2 regions of the Bacillus sp. JK62 genome follow, and region 1 is predicted to be linked to the other one. Evidence: predicted binding sites of a transcription regulator. Region 1 holds the regulator's gene; the other holds the start of a gene.
The links. Region 1 encodes Rex, which represses fermentation and respiration genes when NADH is low (regulators of the CRP and FNR family bind a similar motif). Its sites were predicted from a motif close to TTGTGAAATATTTCACAA; they were not measured.
Positions count from the first base shown of each region.

Region 2: the regulator Rex is predicted to act here: its motif matches at 8,475-8,492, upstream of ACWJJ4_RS11315 (DUF1641 domain-containing protein).

Region 1 is NZ_JBSJQA010000009.1:3,731-20,204, forward strand. Features, by position in the region: gene thiL (thiamine-phosphate kinase) at 1-790, shown strand, start outside; gene tsaE (tRNA (adenosine(37)-N6)-threonylcarbamoyltransferase complex ATPase subunit type 1 TsaE) at 806-1,282, shown strand; gene tsaB (tRNA (adenosine(37)-N6)-threonylcarbamoyltransferase complex dimerization subunit type 1 TsaB) at 1,263-1,952, shown strand; gene rimI (ribosomal protein S18-alanine N-acetyltransferase) at 1,963-2,418, shown strand; gene tsaD (tRNA (adenosine(37)-N6)-threonylcarbamoyltransferase complex transferase subunit TsaD) at 2,411-3,451, shown strand; gene ACWJJ4_RS18350 (ABC-F family ATP-binding cassette domain-containing protein) at 3,677-5,605, opposite strand; gene moaC (cyclic pyranopterin monophosphate synthase MoaC) at 5,745-6,257, shown strand; gene ACWJJ4_RS18360 (redox-sensing transcriptional repressor Rex) at 6,254-6,901, shown strand; gene ACWJJ4_RS18365 (twin-arginine translocase TatA/TatE family subunit) at 6,920-7,090, shown strand; gene tatC (twin-arginine translocase subunit TatC) at 7,097-7,855, shown strand; gene ACWJJ4_RS18375 (YdiK family protein) at 7,897-8,088, opposite strand; gene ACWJJ4_RS18380 (CPBP family intramembrane glutamic endopeptidase) at 8,085-8,819, opposite strand; gene groES (co-chaperone GroES) at 9,056-9,340, shown strand; gene groL (chaperonin GroEL) at 9,382-11,016, shown strand; gene ACWJJ4_RS18395 (glycoside hydrolase domain-containing protein) at 11,342-13,627, shown strand; gene ACWJJ4_RS18400 (hypothetical protein) at 13,685-14,284, shown strand; gene ACWJJ4_RS18405 (hypothetical protein) at 15,087-15,476, shown strand; gene ACWJJ4_RS18410 (NB-ARC domain-containing protein) at 15,674-16,474, opposite strand, start outside.
Region 2 is NZ_JBSJQA010000004.1:25,426-41,899, forward strand. Features, by position in the region: gene fdhF (formate dehydrogenase subunit alpha) at 1-674, shown strand, start outside; gene ACWJJ4_RS11270 (DUF1641 domain-containing protein) at 667-1,209, shown strand; gene ACWJJ4_RS11275 (cytochrome P450) at 1,417-2,637, shown strand; gene ACWJJ4_RS11280 (macrolide family glycosyltransferase) at 2,634-3,818, shown strand; gene ACWJJ4_RS11285 (hypothetical protein) at 3,857-4,042, opposite strand; gene ACWJJ4_RS11290 (uroporphyrinogen-III synthase) at 4,218-5,036, shown strand; gene ACWJJ4_RS11295 (ABC transporter permease) at 5,061-5,822, opposite strand; gene ACWJJ4_RS11300 (ABC transporter ATP-binding protein) at 5,824-6,561, opposite strand; gene ACWJJ4_RS11305 (DMT family transporter) at 6,587-7,570, opposite strand; gene ACWJJ4_RS11310 (cupin domain-containing protein) at 7,700-8,197, shown strand; gene ACWJJ4_RS11315 (DUF1641 domain-containing protein) at 8,585-9,001, shown strand; gene ACWJJ4_RS11320 (NAD(P)/FAD-dependent oxidoreductase) at 9,041-10,219, shown strand; gene uxaC (glucuronate isomerase) at 10,408-11,805, shown strand; gene ACWJJ4_RS11330 (MFS transporter) at 11,830-13,221, shown strand; gene ACWJJ4_RS11335 (LacI family DNA-binding transcriptional regulator) at 13,292-14,290, shown strand; gene ACWJJ4_RS11340 (tagaturonate reductase) at 14,366-15,811, shown strand; gene ACWJJ4_RS11345 (UxaA family hydrolase) at 15,808-16,474, shown strand, end outside.

The DNA.
Region 1 (16,474 bases):
TTATAAAGCGCTTGCTGTTAACATTAGTGACGTGGCGGCGATGGGAGGCATTCCGAAGTTTTATTTGGTGTCTCTAGCGGTTCCTTCTTGCTGGCAGAAAGCTGACGTCCAGGCAATGTATGAAGGGATGGCGGAACTGGCGAAACTATATCAAATGGATTTGATCGGGGGAGATACCGTCTCCGCTTCCGGTCAAGCCGTAATTACCGTTACTGTCATCGGAGAAGTTGAGAAGGATTGCGCTTGTCTGCGAAGCTCGGCAAGACCCGGAGATGTTGTGTTTGTTACGGGGGATATCGGCTCGTCCGCAGCAGGACTGTCTCTTTTGTTGGGAGAAACACTTTCTTCTGCTTTTCACACGAGTGATTATTTTATCCGAAAACATAAACGGCCCGTTCCGAGAGTTCAAGTCGGCCGCTTCTGCTCTCAGCTTCAGCGCGCGGCTCTGAATGATATCAGTGACGGATTGGCCAGTGAGCTGCATGAAATAGCTGCGGCAAGTTCAGTTACGATAGAAATTGAAGAACAACTTCTGCCGGTGCATCCGGATTTGCCTGAGGCAAATTCTGAGTGGAAGAAATGGGTGTTATTCGGCGGTGAAGATTTTGAATTGGTTGGAACGGTTTCTCAGCAAGAGTGGACCTCTCTGCTTGATTACTGCTCTCAGTCAGGCATTCCGATAGCGAAGATAGGGGCGGTGTCTGAACGGAAGGAAGCATGTGTTCTTTTGACAGCCAATGATCAGAGACAAATCGTCCTTGAGAAAAAAGGATACAATCATTTTAAATAAGACGGGTGACTCACTTTGAAGACATTACAATGGAGAACGAAAAACCCCGAAGAAACGAAAGCCGTAGCCAAGCTTGCCGCTTCTTTGGCAAAGCCGGGAGACATTTTGACACTGGAAGGCGACTTAGGCGCGGGAAAAACGACTTTTACAAAGGGTTTTGCCGAAGGACTGGGAATCACGAGAGTGGTAAACAGCCCGACTTTTACAATTATAAAAGAATACCATGACGGTTCGATTCCTCTATATCATATGGATGTGTATCGTATGGAGGATGAAAGCGAAGACTTAGGGCTTGAAGAATATTTTGAGGGACAAGGCGTCTGTTTAATTGAATGGGCTCATTTAATTCAGGATCAGCTGCCTGCTGAACGGCTGCAGATCGTCATCAAGAGAGCCGGTGATGAGGCAAGGGACATTACCTTTACGGCTTGCGGAACACGGTATGAAACGCTTTGTGAGGAGATAAATAAACATGACAATACTGGCAATTGATACGTCAAATTACACGCTGGGTGCCGCGCTCGTTCGTGACAAAACGGTGATGGCGGAGTATATTACATATTTAAAAAAGAATCATTCCGTGCGGGCGATGCCTGCTGTCAATTCATTGCTGAAGGATTGCGGCCTGACACCGCAGGACCTTACGAAAATAGCGGTGGCGAAAGGACCGGGATCGTACACAGGTGTCAGAATCGGTGTGACGCTGGCAAAAACATTGGCATGGTCGCTGAAGCTTCCGGTTTCCGCTGTCTCGAGCCTGGAGGTGCTGGCGGCTAACGGACGGCACTTTCAAGGACTGATCTGCCCGTTATTTGATGCCCGGCGCGGACAGGTATATACGGGACTTTATGAATATCAGGACGGCCGATTACAATCCGTTCTTCCTGATCAGAATGTCCTTTTGACTGATTGGCTCGGCATGCTGAAAGAAAAAGCGTCTCCGGTTTTATTTTTAGGACACGATACAGCCATTCATGAAGAAACCATTCTGCATGAATTGACATCTCAAGCAGTGATAGGAACGGCTGCACAGCATAATCCGCGGCCGTCAGAGCTGGCGTTTTTAGGCTTGGAAAAAGAAGAAACGGATGTCCACAGCCTTGTTCCGGATTATTTGCGTCTGGCAGAGGCTGAAGCGAAATGGATGGAATCTCAAAAATAGGGTGATAGGGATGAAAACGAAAACGGCGATTCGAAGCATGCGGCCGGAAGATATTGATCAAATTTATGAAATTGAAACAGCATCCTTTACTTCTCCGTGGACGAAGGATTCATTTTATCATGAGCTTTTGGAAAATCCGTATGCCCACTACCTTGTCATTGAAAAGGATGGCTGTCTGGCGGGGTATTGCGGAATCTGGATTATTATAGATGACGCGCAGATTACGAACATAGCCATTAAGCCGGAATATCGGGGCCAATCGTTGGGAGAAGCGCTGTTTCGCTCTGCGATAGAATTGTGCAGAGAAAAAAAGGCAAGAAGGCTCTCTCTCGAAGTCAGGGTCTCAAATCATCCCGCCCAATCCTTATATAAGAAATTCGGTCTTCAGGCCGGAGGAATCAGAAAACAATACTATACAGATAACGGGGAAGACGCGTTATTAATGTGGGTGACATTACATGAGTGAAAAACAAGATATTTATGTATTAGGAATCGAAACAAGCTGTGATGAAACTGCGGCCTCAGTCGTGAAAAACGGAAAAGACATCATTTCAAACGTTGTCGCTTCTCAAATTGAAAGTCATAAACGTTTCGGCGGAGTCGTGCCTGAAATAGCGTCCAGACATCATGTGGAGCAGATTACCCTTGTGATTGAGGAAGCTCTTTCAAAGGCGGAGATGGGCTTTGATGATCTTGATGCGATTGCCGTAACGGAAGGACCCGGACTTGTCGGAGCCCTGTTAATCGGGGTCAATGCGGCAAAGGCGTTAAGCTTTGCCCATCAAATACCGTTAGTCGGCGTCCATCACATTGCGGGCCATATCTATGCAAACAGGCTGATAGGAGAGCTTCAGTTCCCGGCGCTTGCTTTGGTTGTGTCAGGCGGACATACGGAATTGGTTTATATGAAAGAGCACGGTTCATTCGAGGTTATCGGTGAAACGCTGGATGATGCCGCAGGCGAAGCTTACGACAAAGTGGCAAGAACGATGGGGCTTCCTTATCCGGGAGGGCCGCAGATTGATAAGCTGGCTGCTGCGGGAACGGATTCCATTCCGCTTCCGCGTGCGTGGCTGGAAGAAGGGTCTTACAATTTCAGCTTCAGCGGCCTGAAATCAGCCGTGATTAACACGCTTCATAACGCCTCGCAAAAAAATGAGGTGATTCCTCCGGAGGATCTTGCCGCAAGCTTTCAGCAGAGTGTCATTGATGTACTGACGGCAAAAACCTCTAAGGCCGCGAAAGAATACGGGGTTAAACAAGTGCTGCTTGCAGGAGGCGTAGCCGCTAACAAAGGGCTGAGAGCCGCACTGCAGCGGGAATTCAGCCATTCGGGAGATCCCGAGCTTATCATCCCGCCGATTTCTTTATGCACGGACAATGCAGCGATGATTGCGGCTGCCGGAACCGTTGCTTTTGAAAAGGGGATCCGGGGCTCGTACGATATGAACGGACAGCCCGGTTTGGAATTAACATCCTTTGATCGTCTCACGTTGTAAAACGTGAGGCTTTTTTTTTTACTTATTAACAGATAATTCTAATATATCCACAGGATTGTGAATATATTCAGAAATCCAGTCTGGATAAGGGACTGTAAGTTGTTAGTAAAGTGGATAAAGTCAGAAAATTTTGTGGATAGTGTGTATAAAGCGCTTGCTTAAATGGCTGACAAGGAGGATAGCTGTGGATAAAAAAGCACCCCTTAAAGAGGTGCTTGACTTTTTCTATTCTTCTGAGGAGAGTTCCTCCCATTCTGCTAATAAGTTTTCGAGCTCTTGATTCAGGGCTTCATTCTCCGCGTGAATGGTCTGTACTTTTTCATGATCCTGATACACGTCAGGATCGCACAGCAGCTCCTCATTGGCACTGATTTTCTCTTCGGCGGATGAGACGGCCGCTTCGATTTCTTCAATGCGTCTCAGGCGCTGCCGTTCTTTCTTCTTCCATTCTTTTTCTTCCTCGTAAGTTCTTTTCGTATCCTGTTTGACCTTGCCGGCAGGCTGAGCCTGCTCCTTTTCCTGCCGCTTCATTTCTTCCAGTTCCAGCTGCTGTGCTTTTTTCTCGGTGTAATAGTCATAGTCTCCCAAATATTCTTCTGCATGATCAGGTGACAGCTCCAGCACTCTTGTGGCGATCCTGTTAATAAAGTAGCGGTCATGCGATACAAATAACAGTGTTCCCGGGTAGTCGATCAGGGCGTTTTCCAGCACCTCTTTACTGTCCAGGTCAAGGTGGTTTGTCGGCTCATCAAGGATGAGAAAATTTGCTTTTTGAAGCATCAGCTTGGCAAGCGCGACTCTTGCTTTCTCACCGCCGCTTAACGAACGGACCGGTTTCAGGACATCGTCTCCGCTGAACAGAAAGTTGCCGAGGCATGTTCTGATCTCTTTTTCCGGCATGTCCGGATATTCATCCCACAGCTCGTCCAGCACGCGTTTGGACGAGGTCAGTTCAGCCTGCTCCTGATCGTAATAGCCGATTGTGACATTGGAACCGTACGTGATCGACCCGGATTCCGGACTGATTGTATTCATAATCGTTTTCAGCAAGGTTGATTTGCCGATTCCGTTCGGTCCGACGAGGGCGGCGCTTTCGCCTCTTGTAATGCCGAAGGTCAGGTTTTTCAAGAGCGGCGGCTGGCCGTCATAGCTGATGGAAACATCCTGTACGCGCAGGACGTCGTTTCCGCTCTGTTTTGTAATGTCAAAACGGAAGGCGGCGGATTTCTCATCCCCGAGCGGCTTTGCCATGACGTCCATCCGTTCAAGCTGTTTTCGTCTGCTTTGGGCTCTTTTCGTTGTAGAAGCTCTGGCCAGATTGCGGTCGACAAAATCTTGAAGCTTGGCGATTTCGTCCTGCTGTTTTTCATACAGCTTCAGGTCTTTCTCATACTGCTCAGCTTTTTGTTCTAAATAGGCGCTGTAGTTGCCGAGGTATTTTTTGCTTTCTGTCCGTGAGACCTCGTACACTTGGCTGACGACTTTATCAAGAAAGTATCTGTCGTGGGAAACGATCAGGATTGCGCCTGAATATCCCTGTAAATAATGCTCAAGCCATGTAAGCGTATCGATGTCGAGATGGTTCGTCGGTTCATCCAGAATAAGCAGATCAGGCTGGGTCAGCAGCAGTTTTCCGAGCGCAAGCCTTGTTTTCTGACCGCCGCTCAGGCTTTGCACTTTCACGGAATCGTCAAATTTTCCGAAGCCGAGGCCGTGAAGGATAGATCGGACGTCCGCTTCATATTGATAGCCGCCTTTATCCTTGAAATCCTGCTGAAGCCTGTCATAGGTTTTCATCAGCGTCTCAAGCTCCGCCGGGGCGGCCGTGGCCATCTTTTCTTCAATAGAGCGCATCTCTTTTTCCATTGCTTTCAGGAAATCAAAAACGCTCAGCAGTTCTTCTTTTATGGTAAGCTGGGATTCCAAGCCTGTGTGCTGGGCAAGATATCCCATCGTTAATTCTTTCGGTTTGATTAATTCACCCTTTTCATATGAAAGGTGACCTGCGATAATTTTAAGGAGAGTTGATTTGCCGGCTCCGTTTCTGCCTACTATGGCGATGCGATCCCGAGATCTGACTTCAAGCTTTATATTGTTTAAAATAGGATCAGCGCCAAAAGATTTGGATAGCTGATTAATTTGTAAGATCATCATATTATTTCACCTCTGTTATAATAAGTTAAGTGTAGCTTATCAACCTGCTGTCAGCAAACAATACATCAGAATTGGAACATTATAGGATAAGACATCAGGGAGAAAATAGTGTATGATCAGAAGTAAGGAGAGTTTAAATATGAATGGATTTTCTCATTTTAATGAAGAAGGCCGTGCCCGCATGGTGGATATAAGCGATAAATCTTCAACAGTCCGTACTGCCGCTGCGATATCCAGCGTACACATGAAACATGACGTGTACAGCAGAATCAAAAACCGCGAGATCGGAAAAGGAGACGTGCTGGCTGTCGCACAGGTGGCAGGAATTATGGCCGCAAAGCAGACGTCAGCGATTATCCCGATGTGCCACCCGCTTTCTTTAAGCAGCGTCGACATTTCATTCGGCTGGGAGGAAAAGGATTCCGAAGCCGTTCTTCATATACAGGCAAGCGTAAAAACGAAAGGGAGTACAGGTGTGGAAATGGAAGCGCTAACTTCCGCTTCAGTCTGCGCTTTGACCGTGTATGACATGTGCAAGGCGCTGGATAAAGGAATGGTCATCGGCCCGACCTGCCTCATGGAAAAAACAGGAGGCAAAAACGGTGATTTTAAAAGAGATGCATCTGAGTATAAAGTGGAGGACCAATCATGAACAAGGATCAATCAAAAATTCCACAGGCGACGGCAAAACGGCTGCCGCTTTATTATCGCTTTTTAAAGAATTTACACGCGTCAGGAAAGCAGCGCGTTTCATCGGCTGAACTGAGCGATGCGGTAAAAGTCGATTCGGCCACGATCCGCCGGGATTTTTCCTATTTCGGGGCGCTCGGCAAAAAAGGATACGGCTATAATGTGGATTACCTGCTGTCATTTTTCAGAAAAACACTGGATCAGGATGAAACGACGAACGTCATTTTGATCGGTGTCGGGAATTTGGGGACGGCGTTTCTTCACTATAATTTCACAAAAAATAATAACACAAAAATATCTATGGCTTTTGATGTGAATCAGAGTAAAATAGGAACTGAGGTAGGCGGTGTGCCTGTCTTTGATCTTAATGATTTAGAGCTTCACATAAAGGATGAACCCGTGGCGATTCTTACCGTTCCGGCGGTTGCCGCCCAGTCAATCACCGACCGGCTCGTGTCGCTCGGAATCAAGGGAATCCTTAACTTTACGCCGGCCCGTTTGAATGTGCCGGATCACATTCGAATTCATCATATAGATTTAGCAGTAGAGCTTCAATCATTGGTTTATTTCTTAAAGCATTATTCTGTTTTGGAAGAAATTGAATAGCGAAAGGAGGAGCTGCACATGATCGGTCCTGGAAGCCTGGCGGTTATCGGTGTGGTGGCGGTGATTATTTTCGGTCCGAAGAAGCTTCCCGAATTAGGAAAAGCGGCGGGGGACACGCTTCGTGAATTTAAGAACGCTACTAAGGGATTAGCCGGTGAAGAAGAGGAAAAAAAGAAAGAAGAACAGTAAGATAGGATGACGCGTATGAGAGTGAATCAAATGACGCTTGTGGAGCATATTGCCGAACTTCGGAAACGATTGCTGATTGTGGCGTTATCCTTTACGGTTTTCTTTATTGCCGGCTTTTTTCTGGCAAAACCTATCATTGTGTATCTTCAAAAAGCCGATGAAGTAAAAGAGCTCACCCTTAATGCTTTTAACCTGACGGATCCGCTGTTTATCTTTTTGCAGTTCGCGTTTATCATCGGCATCATTTTGACTTCGCCGATTATTCTCTATCAGATTTGGGCGTTTGTCAGTCCGGGTCTGTATGAGAAGGAGCGCAAAGTAACACTCAGCTATATTCCGATTTCGATCGTGCTGTTTGTCGGCGGTGTGTCGTTTTCTTATTATATTTTATTTCCGCTGGTCGTTGATTTTATGAAGCGGGTCTCGAATGACCTGGATGTCAACCAGGTGATCGGGATCACCGAATACTTTCATTTTCTGCTGCAGCTGACGATTCCGTTCGGGCTGCTGTTTCAGATGCCGGTGCTGATCATGTTTTTAACGAGACTCGGTGTTATCACGCCGATGTTTTTATCGAAGATCAGGAAGTACGCATATTTTGTGCTGCTCGTGATCGCCGCGATGATTGCGCCGCCTGAGCTGCTGTCTCACTTGATGATTACCATTCCGCTTTGCATTTTATACGAGATCAGTATCCTGATTTCAAAAGCGGCGTATCGGAAAAGGCAGACCGGCAGTGAATCTGACCAGGACGTATCAGCATAAAAAAAGCCATTTCTCAATGATGAGAAATGGCTTTTCTTTTATTATTTTTGATTTTTCTTCACTTTAAATGAGAAGGCGAACATTTTAAACGAGATGCTGATATTATAAGCGGCGAAAACCATCAGCAGTATGGAATAAAAAGACCACATGCTTCCCGGAGAGCTTGCGGCCAAATACGTAAAGATACAGCCGACTGCGAAATAAATCAAGCCCCAAGTCATTGGGTTCCTCATACAAACAATCCTCCAATAATTAATTGCATTTGCTCACTATGCTGTTCAATATATTTTTGGGCGGGGCCGAGCTGCATGACCACGACAATGGTATTCATCATGACATGGGCGAATATCGGCACAATAATCCGTTTCGTCTGCACATACAAGAACGCAAAGGTAAAGCCCATGGCCGTATACAGCAGCAGGTGCGTGAGGTCTTGATGCACAATGCCGAAAATGACGGAACTGATCAGTCCGGCGATAAAGAAATTCGTTTTTTCATATAATACACCGAAGATGATCTTCCGGAAAATGATTTCTTCAAGAATCGGCCCGACGATAGAAGAAACGATAATCATGAGCGGCATGGCTTTAATAATGTTAAGAATGGCTTTCGTGTTTTCGGAACCGCTGCCCACATGAAAGACATACTGCTCAATCATCCCGGCGATTCCCTGAGAAAATAAAGCGAGCCATATTCCCGCGACCGCCCAGAGAACGGACATGCCGGCGGATGCTTTCTTCCCGTTTCTTAATGTCTGTTTCGGCGCGGTTCTCAAAATCAAGAGAACGATAATCAGGCAGATAAAAAAGCTTACGACGGAATAAATCCCCTGAGCCATGGTGAGATTCGCATTCGTAGGGTGCCCGCCCGCATAGCCGAATTTGTACATTAAAGGAATGCCGATCAATGCGGAAAGCTGCATGATAACATATGTCAAAATGATATACCAATACTGTTTTCTCAAATGATATGTACTCCTTTATCCTATAAAATCAACTTATTTGTTCTTATTGTAACACAAGTGAACTTGACGTGAAAAAAGGAGAAAATCAGTGCGAGAGAGAATCATGTAAGCGTGAAAATTTTTTATTCTTATGACTTGAAATTGGAAGTGAGATTCTTTATTATAATAACTGTGTTAGCACTCTTTAGAGCTGAGTGCTAAAATTACATATTCATACTATTGAGGAGGTTATTACATTGTTAAAGCCATTAGGTGATCGCGTTGTCATTGAACTCGTAGAATCTGAAGAAAAAACTGCCAGCGGAATCGTATTACCGGATTCTGCAAAAGAAAAGCCGCAAGAAGGCAAAATCGTGGCAGCCGGTTCAGGTCGCGTGTTGGAAAGCGGAGAGCGCGTTGCTTTAGAAGTAAAAGAGGGCGACCGCATTATCTTCTCAAAATACGCCGGTACTGAAGTGAAATACGAAGGTACTGAATACTTAATCTTACGTGAAAGCGACATTTTAGCTGTAATCGGCTAAGCAAATAAATATTTTTAAAAATTCGAGGAGGTTTCGTTAACATGGCAAAAGATATTAAGTTTAGTGAAGAAGCACGCCGCGCTATGCTTCGCGGTGTCGATGCGCTTGCTGACGCTGTAAAAGTAACTTTAGGGCCAAAAGGACGTAACGTGGTTCTGGAGAAAAAATTCGGTTCTCCGTTAATTACAAATGACGGTGTGACAATCGCAAAAGAAATTGAACTTGAAGACGCGTTTGAAAACATGGGTGCGAAGCTTGTAGCTGAAGTAGCCAGCAAAACAAACGACGTTGCCGGTGACGGTACGACGACTGCGACTGTACTTGCGCAGGCTATGATCCGCGAAGGCCTGAAAAACGTAACTGCGGGAGCTAACCCTGTCGGCGTACGTAAAGGTATGGAACAAGCCGTAACTGTTGCAATCGAAAACTTAAAAGAAATTTCTAAGCCGATCGAAGGCAAAGAGTCTATCGCTCAGGTTGCTGCGATCTCTGCTGCTGATGAGGAAGTCGGAAGCCTTATCGCTGAAGCAATGGAGCGCGTAGGAAACGACGGCGTCATCACAATCGAAGAGTCTAAAGGCTTCACAACTGAGCTTGAAGTTGTGGAAGGTATGCAATTCGACCGCGGATATGCGTCTCCTTACATGGTGACTGACTCTGATAAGATGGAAGCGGTTCTTGACAATCCTTACATCTTAATCACAGACAAAAAAATCACAAACATTCAAGAAATCCTTCCTGTGCTTGAGCAAGTTGTACAGCAAGGCAAACCATTGCTTCTGATCGCTGAAGATGTTGAAGGTGAAGCTCTTGCTACACTCGTTGTCAACAAACTTCGCGGCACATTCAACGCTGTTGCCGTTAAAGCTCCTGGCTTCGGTGACCGCCGTAAAGCAATGCTTGAAGACATCTCTGTTCTTACAGGCGGAGAAGTAATCACAGAAGACTTAGGCCTTGACCTGAAATCTACTGAAATCGGACAATTGGGACGCGCTTCTAAAGTTGTAGTAACGAAAGAAAACACAACAATCGTAGAAGGCGCCGGCGACACTGAAAAAATCGCAGCTCGCGTCAACCAAATCCGCGCTCAAGTGGAAGAAACAACTTCTGAATTCGACAGAGAAAAATTACAAGAGCGTCTTGCGAAACTTGCCGGCGGCGTAGCTGTCATCAAAGTCGGCGCTGCGACTGAAACTGAGCTGAAAGAGCGTAAACTTCGCATCGAAGACGCCCTCAACTCAACTCGCGCAGCTGTTGAAGAAGGTATCGTATCCGGCGGTGGTACAGCGCTTGTCAATGTATACAACAAAGTCGCTGCAGTGGAAGCTGAAGGCGATGCGCAAACAGGTATCAACATCGTGCTTCGCGCGCTTGAAGAGCCGATCCGTCAAATCGCACACAATGCAGGACTTGAAGGATCTGTCATCGTTGAGCGCCTGAAAAATGAAAAAATCGGCGTAGGCTTCAACGCTGCAACCGGCGAATGGGTAAACATGATCGAAAAAGGTATCGTTGACCCGACAAAAGTTACACGTTCAGCCCTGCAAAACGCAGCTTCTGTAGCAGCAATGCTCTTAACAACTGAAGCCGTTGTCGCTGACAAACCGGAAGAAAACGCCGGCGGCGCAGGAATGCCTGACATGGGCGGCATGGGCGGTATGGGCGGCATGATGTAAAAAAATTATGATCCCTGTTTGGACATAAGGGGTTGCCAGATGTAATGCCATATCGAGGTCTCTCACAAGTTCAATGAATTTGTGAGGGACTTTTTTTATTTCTATCATTCATCTTAAATTACAAATAAATGATTCTAATTTATTCAAGTTAGCATCAAGGCATATGATTTTGTTATAAATCTTTTAAAAGGATTTATGTTCATTGGCGCTTTGCTGATTTTTATTCTTTACATCTTTTGAAGTAAGAGCAGATATTCTTATTTTGTCATACGTTTGCCACTTTTAAATGAAGTACCTTACTAACAAAAAATAAGGAGTGGAAACAATGGATGAAATGGTACAAAAAGTTCAACAATGGGTAAATCTTGTTTACTTGAACAAGCCAGGTTATGTGAAAATTGATGAAAATGGAAAAACAGGGTGGCCTGTGATTGAAGCTTTGATTACAGGATTACAAATTGAAGAAGGAATTACGTCAACTACTGGAACATTTGGACCAGCTACTATGGCAAAATGTCCTACATTATCAACTAAATCTAATTCTTCGAATGAAAAAACAAGAAATGAAATTATGATTCTTCAAGGTGCATTGTATTGCAAGGGATATAATCCAACTGGTTTTACAGGAACCTATGGTGATGGTACAAAGGCTGCTATAAAAAAATTTCAAACTGATGCAGGGTTGTCTAACCAAGATGGAATTGCAACTCCTATAATCTTTAAAGCGTTATTAAATATGGACGCTTTTGTAAATGTAGGAGATGCCAAAATTCGTAATATTCAACAAGAGTTGAATCGGAAATATTATAAGGTCACTGGCCTTAATCCATGTGACGGTAGATACTCCCGACAAACTAATGAGGCTTTAATTTATGCACTCCAGGTCGAAGAAGGAATAGCAGAACCAACTGGAACATTTGGACCTGCTACAAAATCAAAATGCCCGACAATCTCAATGGGTAGCACAAAAGCTAATTTAGTAAAGCTCTTACAATATGCTTTGTACTGTAATAATCGTGATCCAGGAAGATTTGATGGTATCTTCGATGAAAATATGAGAACAGCACTTATTAATTTTCAAAAGTTTTCAGCATTACCTGCCGATGGAGTAGCTGGAATGCAGACCTGGGCATCTCTTTTAGTAAGCAAAGGTGACGAAGATAGGAAAGGAACAGCTTGTGATTGTGCCACACCAATTAATGCTGCCAGAGCAGCAACTTTGAAAGCCAACGGGTATACAACGGTTGGGAGATACCTTACTGGATCGTATCAGATGACGTTGCCTGAATTAGAGACTATATTTGCTGCAGGGCTTAGCGTATTTCCAATTTACGAGAGAAACTCAATTCAAGCTTCTTATTTTACAGAAACTCAAGGGGTATTCGATGCCAGAGCAGCTGTTGGTGCGGCTAAGGGATTTGGTTTTAAAGAAAATACTATTATTTATTTTACTGTAGATTACGACGCTATTGACGGTGAGGTTACCAGTCGCATACTCCCTTATTTTAAAGCAATTAAAAGGACATTTGCCCAACTCAATAGTGGTTATCAAATTGGTATTTATGGCGCGAGAAATGTTTGTAGTCGCGTGGCCGCAGCCGGTTATTCGGTCAGCAGTTTTGTATGTGATATGTCTTCAGGATTTAGCGGTAACCGTGGCTATTCACTTCCCACCGATTGGGCATTTGACCAAATAAAGACAAGGAGTATAGGGGACGGACCTGGGAAAATAGAGATTGATAATAATATCTCATCAGGCAAGAATAAAGGCGTTAATTCTATAGTTTATAATAAAGAAAATAGTAATAATTTTGTTTCCGCAACAAATAATAAGTTCTTCGAACAATTAAAAGTTTTATATAATACAGCAGTAGATTATGTTACTGAAAAGGAAGGAAATAAACCTAATCCGGTTGGCAATATTACTCAACAGGCAAATGAATTAGTTGCCCAGTATCTAAGAAAAGATGAATATGATGGTTTATTGTGGATTTTAACAGCGGATTTTATTGACACAGATTTTGTTAAAATAGCTGATAACGTATTGAAGGGACAAGAAAAGAGAATCCTGATAGATCCATTTTCTAAACTGACACTAGATGTCGCACATATGATGGCCACTTTTAATGCAATAATTCATAGTTCTGTAGGAATGATACAAGATCTTGCAGGATGGGCAGGTGATTTAATTACAGTAGGGGGAGACACTGTTCGTTATAATGCTAATTATAAAACAACTTATGATGCTGCAATAGATTTAATAGGAGGTCAAATTGGTACATTTGGAATTCAAGATTTATTAGGAGATGTAGACGCTGTTAACCTTGCTATGAATACAAGAACAGGGATTACCTCACAACCAGTTTACAAGGTATTTGAAGAATACTATACTACCGGCTATAGTAGAAGATACTCTCAATTTTTCAAAAACAGATTTAATAATTCATTTGAAGCAGTTACTAAGGATGCAGAGTACTATTTAAACACCAACAATCCTGTATGTTTGGAATTTAAACATCATTTTAATGTTAAGAATTATACCCAAGAGGATGGTCAAGTAATTGCACAAGCATTTGCAGATTGCCTTAAACAAAAAATAAAATTTGAATAATTAATTCTTCCCAAAAGTAAATCGCTGTTTTGATTTACTTTTGGGAAAAGCGTTATAATGCATATTGAGGGGGCGCATATCATTGTGATACAGTTAAAGATTATATATAAGGCAGTATTAGTAATTTTAATAAGTGCCTTTTTTTTATTGTTTAATGGATGGTATTTTCATAAATGTATTATTGATCCGCATTACTACCAATTAACAGATTTTTCGGAAGAAGATATTCAAATTTTTGAGCATTTTTATAATATTGATCTACCTTCAAATACGAAGTTTATTAAAGCTGAGCAATTTGAAACAGGGATAGGTAATTACTCTGCGATTTTGTACGTATCATTACCTGCCAAAAAGGTAAAGCCTTTAGTTTCTGACTATTCTTATATGCCTATCTTTTATAACAATAGGTATACAGTATTTTATGGTGTTAATATTACAAGTAGCAATAAGGAAACAGCACAAATTACATTTGGAGCAGACGATAGTTCGCTGAATGGTTCTTTATGGAGTAAACAAGTAAGGGATCTCTTAGAATCGAAAGGGAAGTATATTGGCGTTTCAGATGAAACTTATGTTATTTCTGCGTTTATATTTAATGTCGTTTTTATTGCATTACTTGTTTGGATCTTGAAAAAGGGCAGAAGAACTAGAGTTTGAATTAAGAAATATTTGAACTCAACAGCATAATGTTGATTAGGAATACTTAAGGGTATATCGGACAGAAAGAGTTTTCATTGCACAGATCTTTATTAAATAATAACGGTAAGCCAAATTTAAATGCAGTTCAAGGGTATTATAATAGTCTTGTTTTCTCAAGATATAAGCTATTATAAAAATAAATTTAATAGTATGGAAGGAAAGAGAAAGGGGGAAAACATGAGGAGATATTTAGGGATAGTGTCACTTATCATGCTGTTATTCACATTGTGTTTTCTACCCCATATCCATTTTAGAACTGCACAAAATCAAAGCTCCGTCGAAAAGTCATCACCCTGCATGTATGGGAAAACCAAAAGAAAAGAAGAGGTTGGAAAAATCACTTAAAGTTTCAGGAAAAAAATCCTATGAAAAAATAGAACGCAATTTTGGAGATGAAACCAATCACTGATTCGTTGTTTCGAGCAGGCAAATAAAATGCGCGCGAACAAATTCTCCTCGCATCCGCCGGCTAGAATGGAAAAAATAAAATTTTTTATAAAAGTGTATTTGTTTAGCACTTTGTAATCTTTTATTCATGTATATGGGTTTATTGGATACCTTGGCAAAGGTTTTATAGATGATACTTCAAATTTTAAGCTTCATTACACAAGAATCTTAAATTTGCATTAATATTAATAAATTTCTATCATACTTATTCATTTCTCAGAAGAAAGATATGGAAAAACCTCTGTTTTTTTAGGAAAATATGTTATTATAATTGTGAATTTAAAATATTAAAAAGAAAAGAGGAATTCTAAAGATGAAAAAGTTAGTAATGACCCTGTTTACAGCAGCACTTTTGGGAGTTGCCATTTTCGCAGGCGGGTCAGAAGCATTAGCTATGGATTCGAAAGGTACAATCAAATTTAAAACAGATGCTAATACATATACGAAAAGAGCTACTTCCATTGTGGTTACTGGTACTTTGGCTAGGGATTTAGATAATGGCTTTTCAGTAATTATATTAAATAATAAAGGTAAGGTAATTGCCAGAAAAGATATTTTGCATAGTATTGGTTCACGTAATTTTCGTGTGAGTTTTTCAACGAAAAATCTTCCTGCAGGTAAGTATGATGTGCAAGTTGGACAGGATTGGGGAGGAAGATATTGGTCAGGTGAACTAAAACATTATATTACAGTACAGCATTAATACGGCTGTATAAGTATTAACCTCTTGTTGTTAAAAGGTTTAACTTTAGAAATTTGTTTTCTGTGAAATAATAATTTTTCAATCAAGGTATCTTAATCAATTTACTGTACTGATAAAGATACCTTTTTATCTTTAAAAACAACAAGGTCATGAGTGTTTTTCAAAGCTTGTACCGCTAGCCGCAATGTAGTTGTCTTTTAAATGAGAATATCCATTTGCTCCACCTCACCCCGAATCCCAATCCCAGGCTCCCACGAATCAATCAGACGAATGGCCTTCTGATTCGATTCCATCGCTTTCGTTTTCTCTCCTTTTCGGTACAACAGCTGTGCCATTCCGTAATAATAGTAGATCAGTTCAACTTGATTGGCGTTGTGTTTGTCATAGAGCATCTGTTCAAAGGCTTTTTCCGCTTTTTCGAGTTGATCACACTTGACGTAAGCCATGCCCAGGTTGAAATAGGCTTCTATCGTTTTTTCGCCGCCGTATGCGGCGCTGGTTGTGTTTGCCGCTTCGTATAATGTGATGGCTTCTTCGTAGTGAGAGCGGGCGAAACTCAGGTCGCCGCGGACCAGAAGAACCCTGTGCCGGATAATGGGGGAGACGGGCTGATCTTTGATGCCGTTCAGCATTGCTGCCGCTTTGTTCGGTTCTCCAGTTTTTAACAGCAGCCTCGATTGCAGGGCGCTTCCCCATACTTTCAAGTCGTCGTGATCCGGCGCGCCTGATTGTTCGAGTATCTTCAGGCCGGCTTCTATTTGCCTGAGAGCTCCGTCTGAATCGTTGACTTCCATCAGCGCCCAGCCTGCCGTGTCGATCCTGAAGTAGGCTTCCCGTGTGTGTTCGCCTGATTGACGGGCGGCATCGGCGGCTTTTAATCCGTATTCGATTCGCAGGGGCAGGTTGATTCTGCTTAGAAAATGGCTGATGCGGATGATGAGTTTGATCAGGATGTCATGTTGTCCGGTTTCACTCGACCATTCGATGACCTTTAGGAT
Region 2 (16,474 bases), on a different contig from region 1:
TCTACGCAGGCGTCACTTACGAACGTCTCGAAGGCTATAATTCACTGCAATGGCCGGTTGCAGCGGACGGAACCGATTCACCGCTTTTATTTACGGACAAGTTCCCGTTTTCAGACGGCAAAGCGATTCTATATCCCGTTCAGTGGACCGAGCCGAAAGAATTTGGTGAAGAATATGATATCCATGTGAATAACGGGCGGCTGCTCGAGCATTTTCACGAAGGGAATCTGACTTACCGATCAAAAGGAATATCCGAAAAAACACCGAGTGTGTTCCTTGAGGTCTCGCCCGAACTCGCCGAAGAAAGAGGGCTGGAAGACGGAACGCTTGTCCGTCTGACATCACCGTACGGAAATGTGAAAGTCAAATGCGTCATCACAGACAGGGTAAAAGGCAAACAAGTCTATCTCCCGATGAACGATTCAAAAGACGCCGCCATTAACCTTTTGACAAGCAGCTATGCGGATAAGGATACCGATACACCGGCTTATAAAGAAACATCAGCGAAGATGGAGATTTTGAAAAAAGAAGGCGTTAATCCGCTTCCGAAAATCAATTTCCGTTACGGAAACCCGCAGCCGCAGATCGGTGTCCGGGTTGATCGGAAATGGGCGCGTCAAGATTATGTATTTCCGGGAGACGCCGTAAAAAGGGGGAAACAGCAAAATGGCTAAAGCAATCAGCGGCATCCGAAAACAGACCGTCACAGAAGAAGACAAACGAAAAAAGGACTTAGAAGAGATCGAGACGGCTCTTTTACGAAATAAAGACGCGATTTTGGAATCTCTGCACATTCTTCAGCACATGAACGAGCGCGGCGTTTTGGCGCTTCTGCGCGGGCTCTTCGGCCAAGGAGACAAAGTGATGGATATCCTGGTGAAGAAGGCGAATACGCCGGAAACGGCCAATATGCTGAAAAATCTCCTGCTGTTAAGCGGCGTTCTCGGCATGCTCGATGTAAAACAGCTTGAGCCGTTTATCGTTAAAATCAATGCGGGCGTCACAAAGGCCGTCGAAGAAAAAGACAGCGGCAGGAAGACGGGGTATTTTGATATCGTCCGCGCTTTAAAAGACCCGGAAATCAACAAGGCCGTCACTCTGCTGTTTTCTTTTCTGAAAGGCATGGGCGCTGATACGGACGATATGGAAAGAAATACGCAGCCTCCTGAAGACCAAAAGCAGCACCAGAAACCGCAGACGAATGAGTGAGCATTTCTCCCGAGCCTGGCCGAAGGCTCGGGTTTTTTGTGCACTTCTGCTGTTTTCTTGGGAGAAATTTCACCTCCGGATTCATGACTTTTGTTGTGTTATGTTAATAGTTAAGGTTATGAATAGAAAAAAATTGAAAATATGTGCTAGGATAAAATTCAAGGTACGTCAACTATTCAAATATGAAACAATCAGGAGTGATGTAACATGAGTAAGCTGAGGAGCACGAGACAAGCCATCCAAAGAACCCTGATGAAAGGAAAAAACGGCCTGGACGTGTACAACCCTTTTCCTTGGTATGAAAAAATGAGACGGGAAAGCCCTATATACTTTGATGAAGAAACGAAGGTTTGGAGTGTGTTTTTATACGATGATGTCAAAAAAGTCATCAGTGATAAAGAGACGTTCTCAAGCCGCATGACTGATGTGAAAAGCTCGATTGCAAAGTCCATGCTGAATATGGACCCGCCGAAACATACCCAAATCAGATCTGCCGTCAATCGCGCTTTCACTCCCCGCGTCTTGAAGGAATGGGAGCCGAGAATTAAAGACATTACCGATCATCTCCTGAAACAGGCAAAGAACAAAGGGCGGATTGATATCGTTAAAGATCTCTCTTACCCTTTGCCGGTCATGGTGATTTCAGAATTATTAGGCGTTCCGTCCGAACGTATGGATCAGTTTAAAAAATGGTCGGATATTCTCGTCAGCATGCCGAAAGATGCGAGTCCTGAAGCGGCGGAGAAAAATCAGCAGGAACGTGACCAATGTGAGGCGGAGCTGGCGGCGTTTTTTGCGGGAATAATAGAAAGCAAACGAAAACAGCCCGGCCAAGATATTATTTCTATTTTGATAAAAGAGGAAGAAGAGGGAGAGAAGCTCACGCCAGAAGATCTGATCCCGTTTTGCAATCTGCTTTTAGTGGCGGGAAATGAAACAACGACTAATCTCATTTCAAATGCGGTTTACAGCATATTAGAGACGCCCGGCCTTTATGAAGAGCTGAGACAGGACCCTTCTCTCATCGCGCAAACGGTGGAAGAAACGCTGCGTTTTCGCGCTCCCGCTCCGTTTGTCAGAAGGACGGTCCGGCACGACACTGAGCTGCGCGGACGCCGCTTGAAAAGCGGGGAGATCGTTCTCTGCTACGTTGCATCTGCCAACCGTGATGAAAACAAATTTGAGAAGGCGGGCGTATTTGATATTCATCGCCAATCGAATCCGCACCTTTCCTTCGGATTCGGCGTACACTTCTGCTTAGGCGCTCCGCTTGCCAGACTTGAAGCGGAAGCCGCGCTGAAAGGAATTGTAAAAACCTTTTCACACCTTGAGCCCGTCCGGATTGAGCCGATCCGAAACAGTGTCATGTACGGGCTGGAGTCTTTAGAAGCGGAGATAAACGAAAATGAAGGAGAAGAAAAAAGATGAGAAAAACACACATCGCCATTATTAATGTGGCCGCTCACGGTCATGTCAATCCCACGCTGCCTGTGGCCGAGGAACTTGTCAATCGCGGGTATAAAGTGACATTCGCTACGACTGAGGAATTTGAAGCTTCCGTTGCCAAAACGGGTGCTATTCCCGTTTTATACCGCACAAGCATAAAGGCGGACCCGAAGACGATAAAAGAACGGGTAAATAAAAGTGACGCGTTTGTAATGTTTCTGGAAGAAGCGGTTGAAGTGCTTCCGCAGCTGGAAGAGCTGTACAAAGACGACCTTCCTGACATCGTCCTGTTTGATTTTTTAGCGCTTGCCGGAAAATTGTTTGCGGATAATGGCGGCATCCCGGCCGTAAAGTTCTGCCCAAGCTATGCAATGAATGAGTATTTTCAATTAGGAAGAGACGAAGAAACGATGGAAGCGGCCAAACAGGCGATAGAAGAATATCAGGAGAAAATTGAAAATGAACAAGTGAAACGGATGACAATGGAAGAATTTTTCATGCCTGAAAAATTGAATATCGTCTTTATGCCAAGGGCCTTTCAGCCGAAACAGGAAACCTTTGATGAACGATTCTGTTTTGCGGGTCCGTCTCTTGGAGAACGCACAAATACGGGAAGTCTGGAAATTGATGCAGCCGATGACCGTCCGCTTATGCTCATCTCACTGGGAACGGCGTTTAACGCCTGGCCTGAATTTTACCGGATGTGTATTGACGCGTTTCGGGACTCGGACTGGCGGGTTATTATGTCAGTCGGCACAACAATTGATCCGGAAAGTTTTTCGGATGTGCCCGATCACTTTATCATCCGCCAGCACGTTCCGCAGCTTGATGTGCTGGAGAAAGCAAAGCTGTTCGTATCTCACGGCGGGATGAACAGTACAATGGAGGCGATGAATGCGGGTGTTCCGCTCGTTGTCGTTCCGCAAATGCACGAACAAGAGGTTACCGCAAAGCGTGTGGATGAATTGGGGCTTGGCGTGCATCTGCCGCCGAAAGAAGTCACTGTGGCCCGTCTGCAAAAAGACGTTCAGAACGTATACAGCGATAAAAACATCCTCAGCCGCGTGAAAAGCATGCAGCAGAAAATAAAAGAAACCGGCGGCCCCAAACAGGCTGTTTGCGCCATTGAAGAATTTTTGGAAAAGGCGTCCGTCGAAAATTGATTAGGAAAACAGGCAGCACCGGACGGCTGCCTGTTTTGTTATATATTTTTCTTCATGCCGCATCTCCGGCATTCCCTCAAAAATTTTCCACCCTTCACTGAACTTTTAAACAGCGTGTAATCGCAATTGTCACATCGGCCGCTGTGAACATCAGGATATTCATTGAACTCATAAATGACCGAAGTATCGTATCCTTTTGTCTCGAACTCTTTTTTTGTTTCCATGATTGAAAGTCCCTCCGCGAATCAAATCGTTCTGCCCGGTTAATGATACAGCAACTGCACGGGGGATTCAACGGGAGCATAGCTTGATTTTCCCGGCTGATTGCGTAACAATAATAGAAATAAATGACGGCCTGCCATAGGGCGCCCGGCATCTGAAGGGAAGAAGAAAACAGCGATGGGAAAAGGATTGAACGGGAAACGGATTGCCATCGGCGGTTCGCGGAAAACAGAAGAGATCACAAAATTAATAGAAAAGCAGGGCGGAACGGCAGTCATCCGTTCCCTCCAAGGAACCGTATACCTGGCGGAGGATCAAATGGAACCCGACGTAAGAACATTTGCCGAGCAAAAAGCTGACTGGGTGATATTCACCACAGGCATCGGTACGGAAACGTTATTGTCGGTATCGGAAAAAATCGGTCTGAAAGAAGAATTTTTAGCGGCCGTTCATGAAGCGAAAATCGGCTGCAGAGGCTATAAAACATATGCGGCCTTAAAAAAGCTCGGCATCACGCCGCATGCCTCAGATGAAGACGGTACAACAAGAGGGCTGATCCGCTCCTTGGAACGATTTGACTTTAAAGATAAAAAAGTCATGATACAGCTTCATGGCGAGAAAGCGCCGGTTTTAACGGAGTTCCTTGAGAAAAACGGAGCGAAGGTATTCCCTGTTCTGCCGTATCAGCATATTCCGCCTGAAAGGGAGACGGTCGATAAACTGCTGGGAGAGCTGTTAAACGGAGAGGTCGATGCCGTATGTTTTACGACAGCCATTCAAGTGCGCTCTCTCTTTGATTATGCAAAAGAAAAAGGATCCGCAAAAGAATTGCAGCAGGCATTCGAAAAACACGTGCTTGCCGCCGCAGTCGGTAAAGTGACGGCTGAAGCGATCCGGGATGAAGGGGTAAAGAGGGTCCTTGCTCCGGACATTGAGCGGATGGGAGCGATGATTATTGAATTATCCCGTTACTATGAATCTCTGACCTTGTCATGAACCACCATTCAGCAGGGAAAAAGCTTACGCTTCCCTGCTGAATTTTTTTAATTGCCAGTGTTCCGTGAAAAGGGAAGGATATGTCAAGGCGCTGAGTATGATACATGTAAGAAGAGCGGAGGCCATCGTTGTAAAAACGATCAGCAGCTGAAAGCGCACCGCCTGTATCGGATCAGCCCCCGCTAAAATCTGCCCCGTCATCATGCCGGGAAGCTGAACGAGACCCAATGTTTTCTGGCTTTCAAGCGTCGGGATCATACTGAGCTTCATACTGGACGTCAATATCTGCCGGACGGCCTGCTTAGGCGTTCCTCCGAGAGAGAGAATCAGCTGGATTTCTTCTTTCCGCAGGTCTGCTTCCGAACTGAGCCGGCTTAAAAACAGGCTTGAGAGCACCATGGAGTTTCCGATGACCATGCCGCTTATCGGAATGACATATCTTGAAGTGAACGGAATGATGTGAAGGGTCAGTAAAAGTCCCTGCGTCACGGTTTCCGCGATTGCCAGTGTCAGAAAAACGCGCCAAAATGAGCCGATCCGCATTTTTTTCCGTTTGGCGACATTGTGCGAAGCGGCCGTGAGCATGAGAAGCACCATTAATATGATAAATATCGGGTGATCACCGCGAAAAATCAGCGACAGCACATAGCCGATGATGAGAAGCTGAATGACGGCCCTGACGGTTGCGACGATCATATCCTTTTCGACGCCGGCTTTAAAAGATTTAGACAGGAATAAAGCGATAATGACAAATATACTTGTTAGTAACAGTGAAAGATCATTCATATCAGCACCCGCTCCCTTGTAAAAGCGCCCGGGCCTTTTCGTGTTTCGGTTCCTTAAAGAACGTTTTCGTTTCCGCGGTCTCTAAAAGCCGTCCCTCAGCCATAAACCATACCGTATCGGATAATCGTTCCGCTTGTTCAAGGTTATGGGTGATCCACAGGATTGTCAGCTGTTTTTGCCGATGGAGTTTCGTAATCAGTTTCTCAATGGTGAGAACGGATGAGGGGTCGAGCGCCGAGGTGATTTCATCCAGCAGCAGGATGGAAGGCAGTCCGGCGAGAGTTCGCGCTAATGAGAGCTTCTGCCGCTGACCTCCGGATAATTCTTTTGCATTCCGATCCAGAAGCCCGCGCGGAAGGTCTGTAAAATCTGCGAGCTCTTCAGGGGTATAGTGCTGCGCCCCGTGGAGTTTTTCTGCGAGCAGAAGGTTGTCCCGCACCGTGCCCTCCGTGACGGGAGCTGATTGAAATGCAAGGCCCGCGGTTTTTCTGAGCTCCCTGATATCCCAGCGCCTTATTTCTTTTCCGAATACAAGCACTTCCCCTTCATCAGGTGTATTCATCAGATTGCAAAGTGACAGCAATGTGCTTTTTCCCGCGCCGGAAGGCCCTATCAAGGCCGTGATAGAACCTTTTTGAATATGTCCGGTTACACGGCTCAGGACATCAAAGGACGTATTGTTTTGTTCAAGGCGTTTGCCGGCTGACAGAAAAGATATTGCCGGAATTTCTTCTTTCATTTGGGATGACACCTTTCGTAAAAAATCAGGAACCAGTGAGATTGGCTGACGTTTGCTCCGCCGTTTTCTGGTCTATCTGCCGGGAAGCGAATGTATGCATGACCATTCCCCCAATAATAATGAACAGTCCGGCAAATGAAAGAAGTGACGGAAACGCTGCGGATAAAAAGACGATTTCGCCGATCAGTGCAAAAAGAACCTCTCCGGACTGTGTCGCTTCAACAGCAGCGAGCTTCTGCGGCTCATTCCTCACCATATCGGTGGCGCGGAAAAATAATACTGTTGCGATAACGCCCGAGCTGAGTGCGACGATAAAGGATTGGAATGTCTGTCCCATTGAGGGAAGCCCGTCTCTATGCCAGCCGAAAGCGGCGATCAAAAGCCAAAACGGAAGGCTTGCGAGCGTCATGCCGAGCACCCGCTGAAACGTATCGAGTTTTCCGCCGTATTGTTCCAGCATTTTGCGGTTGCCGAGCGGATAGGCAAACGCCGCGATGACGACCGGCGCCACGCTGAATAGTATCGTGCGGCCGGACAGAGAACCCGCATGCTGAAGCTGAATCAGCCCGGCTCCGATCAGGATGATGACGGAAGTAACCAGCGAAATCAGCGGGATCTTTTGTCTGACGGAAACCGGGCCCGCCGGTGAATTTTTTGTTTCGTAGAAAAACGGCGACAGAAGCACACCCGCGACAATTGTAATCTGCCACGTGCCGGCGATCAGCCAGCCAGGCCCATATGCCGCCGCAAACGTAATCGGGGCATAAAAAAGCACGAACCCGGTAAAACTCCACTTCAGCCAAAAAAACGGTTTTTTCCGGATTTCATGCCAGAGCGGCGCCCATTTTCCTTTCGCATAAACGATCAAAAATAAAAACGGAATCATAAAAAGAAAACGCAGGGAAGAGCTCCACATCCAGCTTCCGCCGGAAAGCTCCATCGCCCTGTTTAAAATAAATGTGACTGCAAAAAACAGAGATGCCAATATTCCGATCACGATGGCTTTCATTAAATCCCTCATTTTGACACATATTTTTTTATACTATACTATTCACCGGCAGGCTTCGCAATGGAATATGAGAAAATAGCGTTTTAATAAATGATGAATGGGAAACAGACATATACGGAGGTGAACACAATGCAGAAAGAGGATATTCAAGTGCTTTATTTCGAAGATGACGGCCGCATTCCGAATAACCCGAATCTTCCGCTTGTTATTTATAAAGCGGTATTTAATGAAGAAACGGTACAGAAAGCAGAGTCCGTCCTCAGCCGGCACGATTGGTCGAACAGCTGGACGGGCGGAGTATTTCCGTATCATCATTTTCACAGCACCACGCACGAAGTTCTTGTCGCGGTAAAAGGAACCGCGGTTTTGAGGTTCGGCGGGGAACAAGGGGCGGACGCCGTTCTTCAAACGGGAGACGCAGCGGTCATTCCGGCCGGCACCGGACATAAAAAACTGTCGGGCAGTTCTGATTTTACCGTGATCGGGGCTTATCCGGGCGGCCGGCAGTACGATACAAAAACGGAGAAAAATGATAGAACTTCAGAAGAAATCAGCCGCGTCCCGCTCCCGGAATGTGACCCCTTTACGGGAAAAACGGGCCCGCTTTTAAAATTGTGGGAAAAATGACAGGGGAAAAGCGGACGGTCTGTAAAAAAATAGCCTAAAAGAAACGTTATTACACCCCCGCCATATAAATAATTTCATAAACGAAACAATTCACGTTCAAATTTTGTTCAAAAAGTGTTATTATATAAGAGTAAATCAAATTGGGGTTTTTTATGTTTGCTATTTTCAGAGAGGAAAAAGAAATTTTGACTTATTCAATTGTTTTTGTTGATATAAAAATAATACTGGATATGGCAAAGTGAAAAACTGGGTAGTAAACATTTATTTTTGTAAATGATTGTGCATGAATTCACAATCTTGCTTTTTCATGCTTTTCTGCATGAAGGGGGAAAGGCTACCCTTTCCAAAAAAAATCAGCATACTGCTTATAGTAAAGGAGAATCGGATATGCCAGAAACAATCGATCAAACAAATGCATCTGTCAGCCAAGGCCAACGCGATCTTATTGATCAGCTGCTAAAACCTGAAGTTCAAGAATCACTGACTGTTTTAGTGGATCAGCTTCCAAAACTGACTGAGTTAGTAAATATTTTAACGAAGTCTTATGATTTTGCACAGTCTGTAGCGACAGACGAAGTATTGAAGAGCGATACAGTGGGTGCGCTTACAGAAATTCTTGAGCCGGTGAAAGAAACAGCGAAAGAAGTGGCGGCTACTGCGATCGAAGCAAAAGACCGCGCGGATGCAAGCAATGAAACGATCGGACTTTTCGGCCTGCTGCGCATGCTGAAAGATCCTCAAGCTCAAAAGCTGTTCCGTTTTGCTAACAGCTATCTTGAAATCATGAACGAAAAACAAAAATAATCTCAGATTCAAATTGATATAAAGGACGGAGGATATACGATGTCAAAACATATTGTCATTTTAGGCGCTGGTTACGGCGGAGTTCTTTCTGCTTTAACCGTTCGCAAACATTACAGTAAAGATGAAGCACGCGTAACCGTTGTGAACAAATACCCGACTCACCAAATCATTACGGAACTGCACCGCCTTGCAGCCGGCAACGTGTCTGAACAGGCTGTTGCTATGCCGCTTGAAAAACTTCTGAAAGGAAAAGACGTCGACATTAAAATCGCAGAAGTCAATTCTTTCTCAGTTGATAAGAAAGAAGTTGCCCTTTCTGACGGTTCTAAGCTGACTTATGACGCGCTTGTTGTCGGACTTGGTTCTGTTACGGCTTATTTCGGCATTCCTGGACTTGAAGAAAACAGCATGGTGCTGAAATCTGCTGCTGATGCCAACAAAGTATACAAACACGTGGAAGACCGTGTGCGTGAATACTCTAAAACGAAAAACGAAGCTGATGCAACAATCCTTATCGGCGGCGGCGGCTTAACAGGCGTCGAGCTTGTCGGTGAGCTTGCTGACATCATGCCGAACCTTACGAAAAAATACGGCGTAGATCCGAAAGAAATCAAACTGAAATTAGTAGAAGCAGGTCCGAAAATTCTTCCTGTTCTTCCTGATGACCTTATCGAACGCGCGACAAAAAGCCTTGAAAAACGCGGCGTTGAGTTCTTAACAGGTCTTCCTGTTACAAATGTTGAAGGAAACGTTATTGATCTGAAAGACGGTTCAAAAGTCGTTGCCAACACATTTGTATGGACAGGCGGCGTACAAGGCAACCCGTTAGTCGGCGAATCCGGCCTTGAAGTGAACCGCGGCCGTGCGACGGTTAACGATTTCTTACAATCTACTTCTCACGAAGATGTATTCGTTGTCGGAGACAGCGCTGTATACTTTGCGCCGGACGGCCGTCCGTACCCGCCGACAGCGCAAATCGCTTGGCAGATGGGTGAACTTGTCGGTTACAACCTGTTCGCTTACTTAGAAGGAAAAACGCTTGAAACATTCAAGCCTGTAAACTCTGGTACGCTTGCAAGCCTTGGACGTAAAGACGCGGTTGCCATCATCGGAGCGAACTCTACTCCGCTGAAAGGCCTTCCGGCATCTTTAATGAAAGAAGCAAGTAACGTACGTTATTTAACACATATCAAAGGATTATTCAGCCTCGCTTACTAATCCTTAAGATCATACAGAAGACATTGCCGGACTTTTCTCGGCAATGTCTTTTTTTTGCATAAAAATGTTAATGAATACAATTTTCTGAAAAATAAAATAAAAATGATTGATATGTGAGAAAGAGGAAGCTAAAATAAAAAAGAACCATTTTGTTAACGTTAACATTTTTTAAGAGGGAGGATGAGAGTGTGAAAGCTTTTATGGGTGATGACTTTTTACTGGATAGTAAAACGGCCGTAAAGCTGTACCGGGAATACGCTGAAAACATGCCGATCATTGATTATCACTGTCACTTAAGCCCAAAGGAAATCTATGAAAATAAAACCTTCGCAACCATTACGGAGGCATGGCTTTACGGTGACCACTACAAGTGGCGGATCATGAGGGCCAACGGCATTGAAGAGCGCTGCATTACCGGAAACGCTTCAGATGAAGAGAAGTTTTTCGCCTGGGCAAAAACGGTGCCGATGGCGATAGGCAATCCGCTGTACAGCTGGACGCATTTAGAGCTGCAGCGCTGGTTCGGCATTTATGACGTATTGAATGAAAAAACGGCCGCGGCAATTTGGAAAAAAACGAATGAGCTCCTGCAGGGAGACGGGTTTGGCGCAAGGGATCTCATACTGAAATCAAATGTCAAAGTCATTTGCACAACCGATGATCCTGCCGATGCGCTGACATACCATGAACTGTTAAAAGAAAGTGATTTTCCGGTTCAAGTGCTGCCCGGATTTCGGCCTGACAAAGGACTGGACATCAGCAGCCCGGGTTTTGCCGATTGGGTCCGGTCGCTGGAGAGCGCTTCCGGAATGGCTGTCACCACCTACCAATCGTATTTGGATGCGTTGGAATCCCGCGTCCGCTTCTTTCACAGTGCCGGGGGAAGAGTGTCGGATCACGCATTAGATCAAATGGTTTATGCCGAGACGACCGAAGAGGAAGCGGCCCGGATTTTTGCCGCCGGATTAAGCGGAGAGCATGTGTCTTTTGAAGATGAAAAGAAATTCAAAACACGGACGCTGCAATATCTTTGCGGTCTTTACGCCGAACTGGACTGGGCGATGCAGTTCCATATTAACGCGTTAAGAAATACCAATACAAATAAGTTCAGCAGCCTCGGTCCTGATACGGGATATGACTCGATTAATGATGAATGTATCGCAAAACCGCTTGCCCGGCTGTTAGATTCCGCCGAAAAAAAGCGGCAATTGCCTAAAACGATTTTGTATTCTCTGAATCCGAATGACAACTATATTATCGCCAGCATGATCAACAGCTTTCAGGATGGGAAAACACCGGGGAAAATTCAATTCGGCACAGCCTGGTGGTTTAATGACACGAAAGATGGAATGCTCCAACAAATGAAAGCGTTATCAAACGCAGGTCTGTTCAGCCGTTTTATCGGGATGCTGACGGATTCAAGAAGTTTCCTGTCCTATCCCCGCCATGAATACTTCAGGCGGCTTGTCTGCACGCTGATCGGCGGCTGGGCGGAACAAGGCGAAGCGCCCTGTGATATGGAGCTTTTAGGGAGGATTGTCGAGGGAATTTGTTACCGGAATGCTGAGGAATATTTCCGCTTTTAAAAAATGGAATGAAAGAGGTGGCCTATGAGTAATGTGCCTGTCGTGACAGCACCTGCCGCAAAAGTGAAGGAGCATAAGCTGAGTCTGAAAGAAAAAGTATCCTATGGTTTCGGAGATTTTGGGAACGGATTTATGTTTGATCTCGGGCAGATCTATTTGCTGAAGTTTTTCACAGATGTCGCAGGCATTCCGGCAGCGTTCGCCGGCAGTATTTTTTTGGTCAGCAAGCTGTTTGCGGCTTTGACTGATCCGATTGTCGGCTCGGCCATTGACTACAGAAAAAAGATCGGACCCCGGGGGAAATTCAGGCCGTACTTATTATTCGGAAGTATTATTCTTGCGGTCATGACCGTATTGATTTTTGTGTCACCGGACGTGAGCGTCACCTGGAAACTTGTGTACGCCTATGCTTCTTACATGCTGTGGGGGGTCGCTTATTCTTTTGTCAATATTCCGTACGGCTCCCTCGGCGCAGCCATTACACAGGATGCGGAGGACAGAACGGCGCTTTCCGCATTCCGCCAGATCGGCTCTCTCGGCGCGCTACTCATTACAAGTGTCATCGTCATCCCGATTCTCGTTCATTTTGATAACGTTCACATCGGCTACCCGGCAGTCATGGGAATGATGGCCGTAATCGGAATCGCGGGATTTATGATCTGCTACCGAAACTGCAAAGAAAGAATTATCGTCCGTGAAGCGCCGAAAGAAAAGCTGTCCGTCATGTCGGTTTTCAAATGCTTTATCGGCAACAAACCGCTTCTGACTGTCGTTTTCATGACGATTTTCTCAATATCGGCATACAACATTAAATCCGCTATGCTTGTTTACTTCGCCCAATACAATCTCAACAATGCGGAGCTGATGTCCTACATGAGTTTTATCATCATCGGCTCTTCATTTTTAGGTGTGTTGTTTATGCCGAAACTCGTCAAACGCTTCGGAAAAAAGCAAACGGTGATGATCGGTTTTGCCGTCAGCGCCGCGGCTGATGCGCTGAATTTCTGTCTCCCGTCAAATGTATATATCTTTACGGCGTTAGCGAGCATTGCTTTTATCGGGATCAGTATACCAAACGGCATTACGTGGGCGCTTGTGTCGGACATTATTGATTACGGAGAGTGGAAGACGGGTGAACGGAAGGAGGCGACGACATATTCGCTTTTCAACTTCTCCAGAAAACTCGCCCAATCTTTATCAGGTTTTCTTTCAGGCATCGGGCTGAGCGTTATCGGCTATATCCCGAATGCGTCTCAGACAAAAGGCACGTTAATCGGGATTAAAGGGCTTCTGCTGCTGTACCCGGCTTTCGCTTTAGCGTGCGCCATGCTGATTATCGGTTTAATGTATAAACTGACGGACCGGCAGCATGCTGAGCTCGTTCAGGACTTACATCATGCAAAACCTCAACTTTAGTGATTTTATGGACTGTCCGTTAATGATACAATAGAAATAAATGACAGCATACAGAAAGAAAGGAAAAACGATGGTAACCATAAAAGATATCGCAAAACTCGCCAACGTATCCCACACAACCGTATCCCGGGCACTTAACGGCAGCCCCTACATTAAAGAGCATACAAAACAGAAAATATTAGAGCTCGCTTCACAGCTGAATTACACACCGAATGTAAATGCAAAAAGCCTTGCCATGCAAAAGTCCCATACGATCGGACTGTTTTTTACAAGCATCACAAACGGAACCTCACACAGCTTTTTTTCCGATACCATCAAAGGTGTAAACCGCACAATCAGTGAGGAATACAATTTGTTCGTCCGCGCGATTGACGATCTGAAAAGCTTTGAAACCATTACGCCCATGAGATATGACGGAATCATTTTAATGAGCCAAAGCGACAGTGATAATTCATTTATTTATCATATCCGCGAGAAAAACATCCCGCTCGTCGTGCTGAACCGGGACATTGATGACCGGAGCATCACGAATATCCTGTCAAACGATAAAGAAGGCTCCAGACAGGCGGTCGACTGCCTGATCGCAAACGGACACAGAGATATCGCGATCATTGAGGGAAAGGAAGGATTCAGGTCAGCTTCTCAGCGGAAAGAAGGCTATTTGACATCTTTAATTGATCATTCTATCCCGATTAAGCATGAATACAGTGTAAAAGGCCGCTATGATATGGAAAGCGGCAGTCAGGCGATGGAAAAACTTTTGGCGCTTCAATCACCGCCTACGGCTGTTTTTTGTTCAAACGATGATATGGCGATCGGGGCGATGAATACCATTTTCGCCAAAGGCCTGAACGTTCCGGAAGATATATCCGTTATCGGGTTTGATGACATCGGCATTTCCCAATACATGACGCCGAGGCTTTCGACAGTAAAACGCCCGGTTGAAAAAATCAGCATACTCGGCGCAGAGAAAATTTTGGCGCTTATCACCGACCCGGATACGGCGGCGGAAAAAATATACGAAAACACCGAGGTGATGATAAGAGATTCAATTAAAAAACTCACATAACGGCCCGTCTGACTATCCGGGTTTTCGTACGGAAAAATGTTAACGTGTGCATAAATGCAGAAGGAGGCGGACAGCTTGCGGCAGCTGAATAAAAAGATGTGCGGTGAATACATTCAATATCCTGAAAAAGTCCTTCAGTTCGGCGAAGGCAACTTTTTGCGGGCCTTTGCAGATTGGCAGATCGATCAATTGAATCAATTGACGGATTTTAACGGAAGCGTTGTCGCCGTACAGCCGAGAGGCTCTGAGAAAATAAAACGTTTAAACGAACAGGACGGTTTGTTTACGCTTTTTTTGCAGGGGATAAAGGACGGAAAACCGGCTGAAGAACACACGATTGTCAAATCCATCAGCCGCGGCATTGATCTTTTTTCTGACTATGATTCCTTTAAACGGCTGGCAGCACAAGAGGATCTTCGTTTTATCATCTCCAATACGACAGAAGCGGGAATTACGTTTGAGAAAGGCGACCGGCTTGAGGATAGGCCTCAAAAAACATTCCCCGGGAAATTAGCGGCGTTCCTTTATTTCCGCTATAAGGCATTTGCGGGTGACGCCGAGAAAGGGTGCATTGTGCTTCCATGTGAACTGGTCGAAGAAAACGGACGGAAACTGAAGGCTGCCGTGCTTCAATATGCCGGGCTGTGGAAGCTGGAGCCTGATTTTACTCAATGGATTCATGATGCGAACATCTTCTGCAATACCCTCGTGGATCGGATTGTTCCGGGATTTCCTGTTGATACCGCGGAAGAACTTACCGATTTTCTCGGATACGAAGACCGTCTGCTTGTGGTCGGAGAGCATTATTATTTGTGGGTGATAGAAGGGCCGGAACAGCTACAGAATGAGCTTCCTTTTGCTGATGCCGGGCTGAACGCACTGATCACGTCTGATCTTACGCCTTACAGGACAAAAAAGGTGAGAATCTTAAACGGCGCTCATACGGCATTGGCGCCAGTGGCTTTATTATACGGACTCCAAACCGTCCGGGAAGCGGCTGAGCACGAGGTGACGGGCAGATTCATCGAAGAACTGATCAATGAAGAAATCCTTCCCGTGCTGCAAATGGAGGGTGTCACCCAGTATGCGGCAGATGTGTTACAGCGGTTTAAAAACCCTTATATCCAACATTATCTGCAAAGCATCACCCTTAACGCCGCCGCGAAATTCAAAACAAGAAACCTGCCGACGCTGAATGCTTATATCGAACAGGAGGGCCGGCTTCCTGAGAGACTGGTGTTTTCATTCAGCGCCATGATCTATTCATACTGGAACGGGCCGAACAAACCGGCAGACGGCGAGGAGGTTCTGAACCGTTTTCAAATGGCGCGGTCCCGTTGCAAAGATGATATGTTTCAAGCGGCATTTTCTATATTAGGAGAAGAGCGATTGTGGGGAAAGAATCTGAACCATCTTCCGGGGCTGACTGAACGAACGGCTTTTTTTCTCTCTGTCATTCATAAGCGGGGGATGAAGCATGCGTTACATGAATGCTGCGGCAATAAGGGGGAAGTGAAATGAAAGAGGTCATAAAAATCCATAAAAACGATAACGTGCTTCTCGCTATGCGCCATTTTAACAAAGGGGAGCGGCTGCATACAGACGGACTGACGATTGAAGTGAAGGACCTTGTAAAGCGGGGGCATAAAATCGCGCTGCAAACCATTGAAGAAAACGGCAGCATCATTAAATACGGTTTTTCGATCGGGTGTGCGACAAGGCGGATTTCGGCCGGCGAGCATATTCATACCCATAATCTGCAAACGAATTTATCCGATGTGCAAGAATACACGTATTCACCGCGCTTCGAGGACAATCCTTTTACAAATGAGAACCGGACATTTAAAGGCTACAAAAGAGAAAACGGTACATCCGGCGTCCGGAATGAACTGTGGATCGTGCCTACAGTCGGCTGCGTAAACGGCGTCGCTGAGAAAATCCTGCAGCGCTTCGTAAAAGAGGCGAAAGACATTGCCCCCTTTGACAATGTGTTGGTTTTAAAGCACCAATACGGCTGCTCCCAGCTTGGCGATGATCATGAGAATACGAAACAAATGCTGATTAACGCCATTCGCCATCCAAATGCGGGCGGTGTGCTGGTTTTAGGGCTGGGCTGTGAAAATAATGAGCTGGCGGCAATTAAGGAAACGCTTTCTGAAGTGAACGGAGATCGGGTGAAATTTC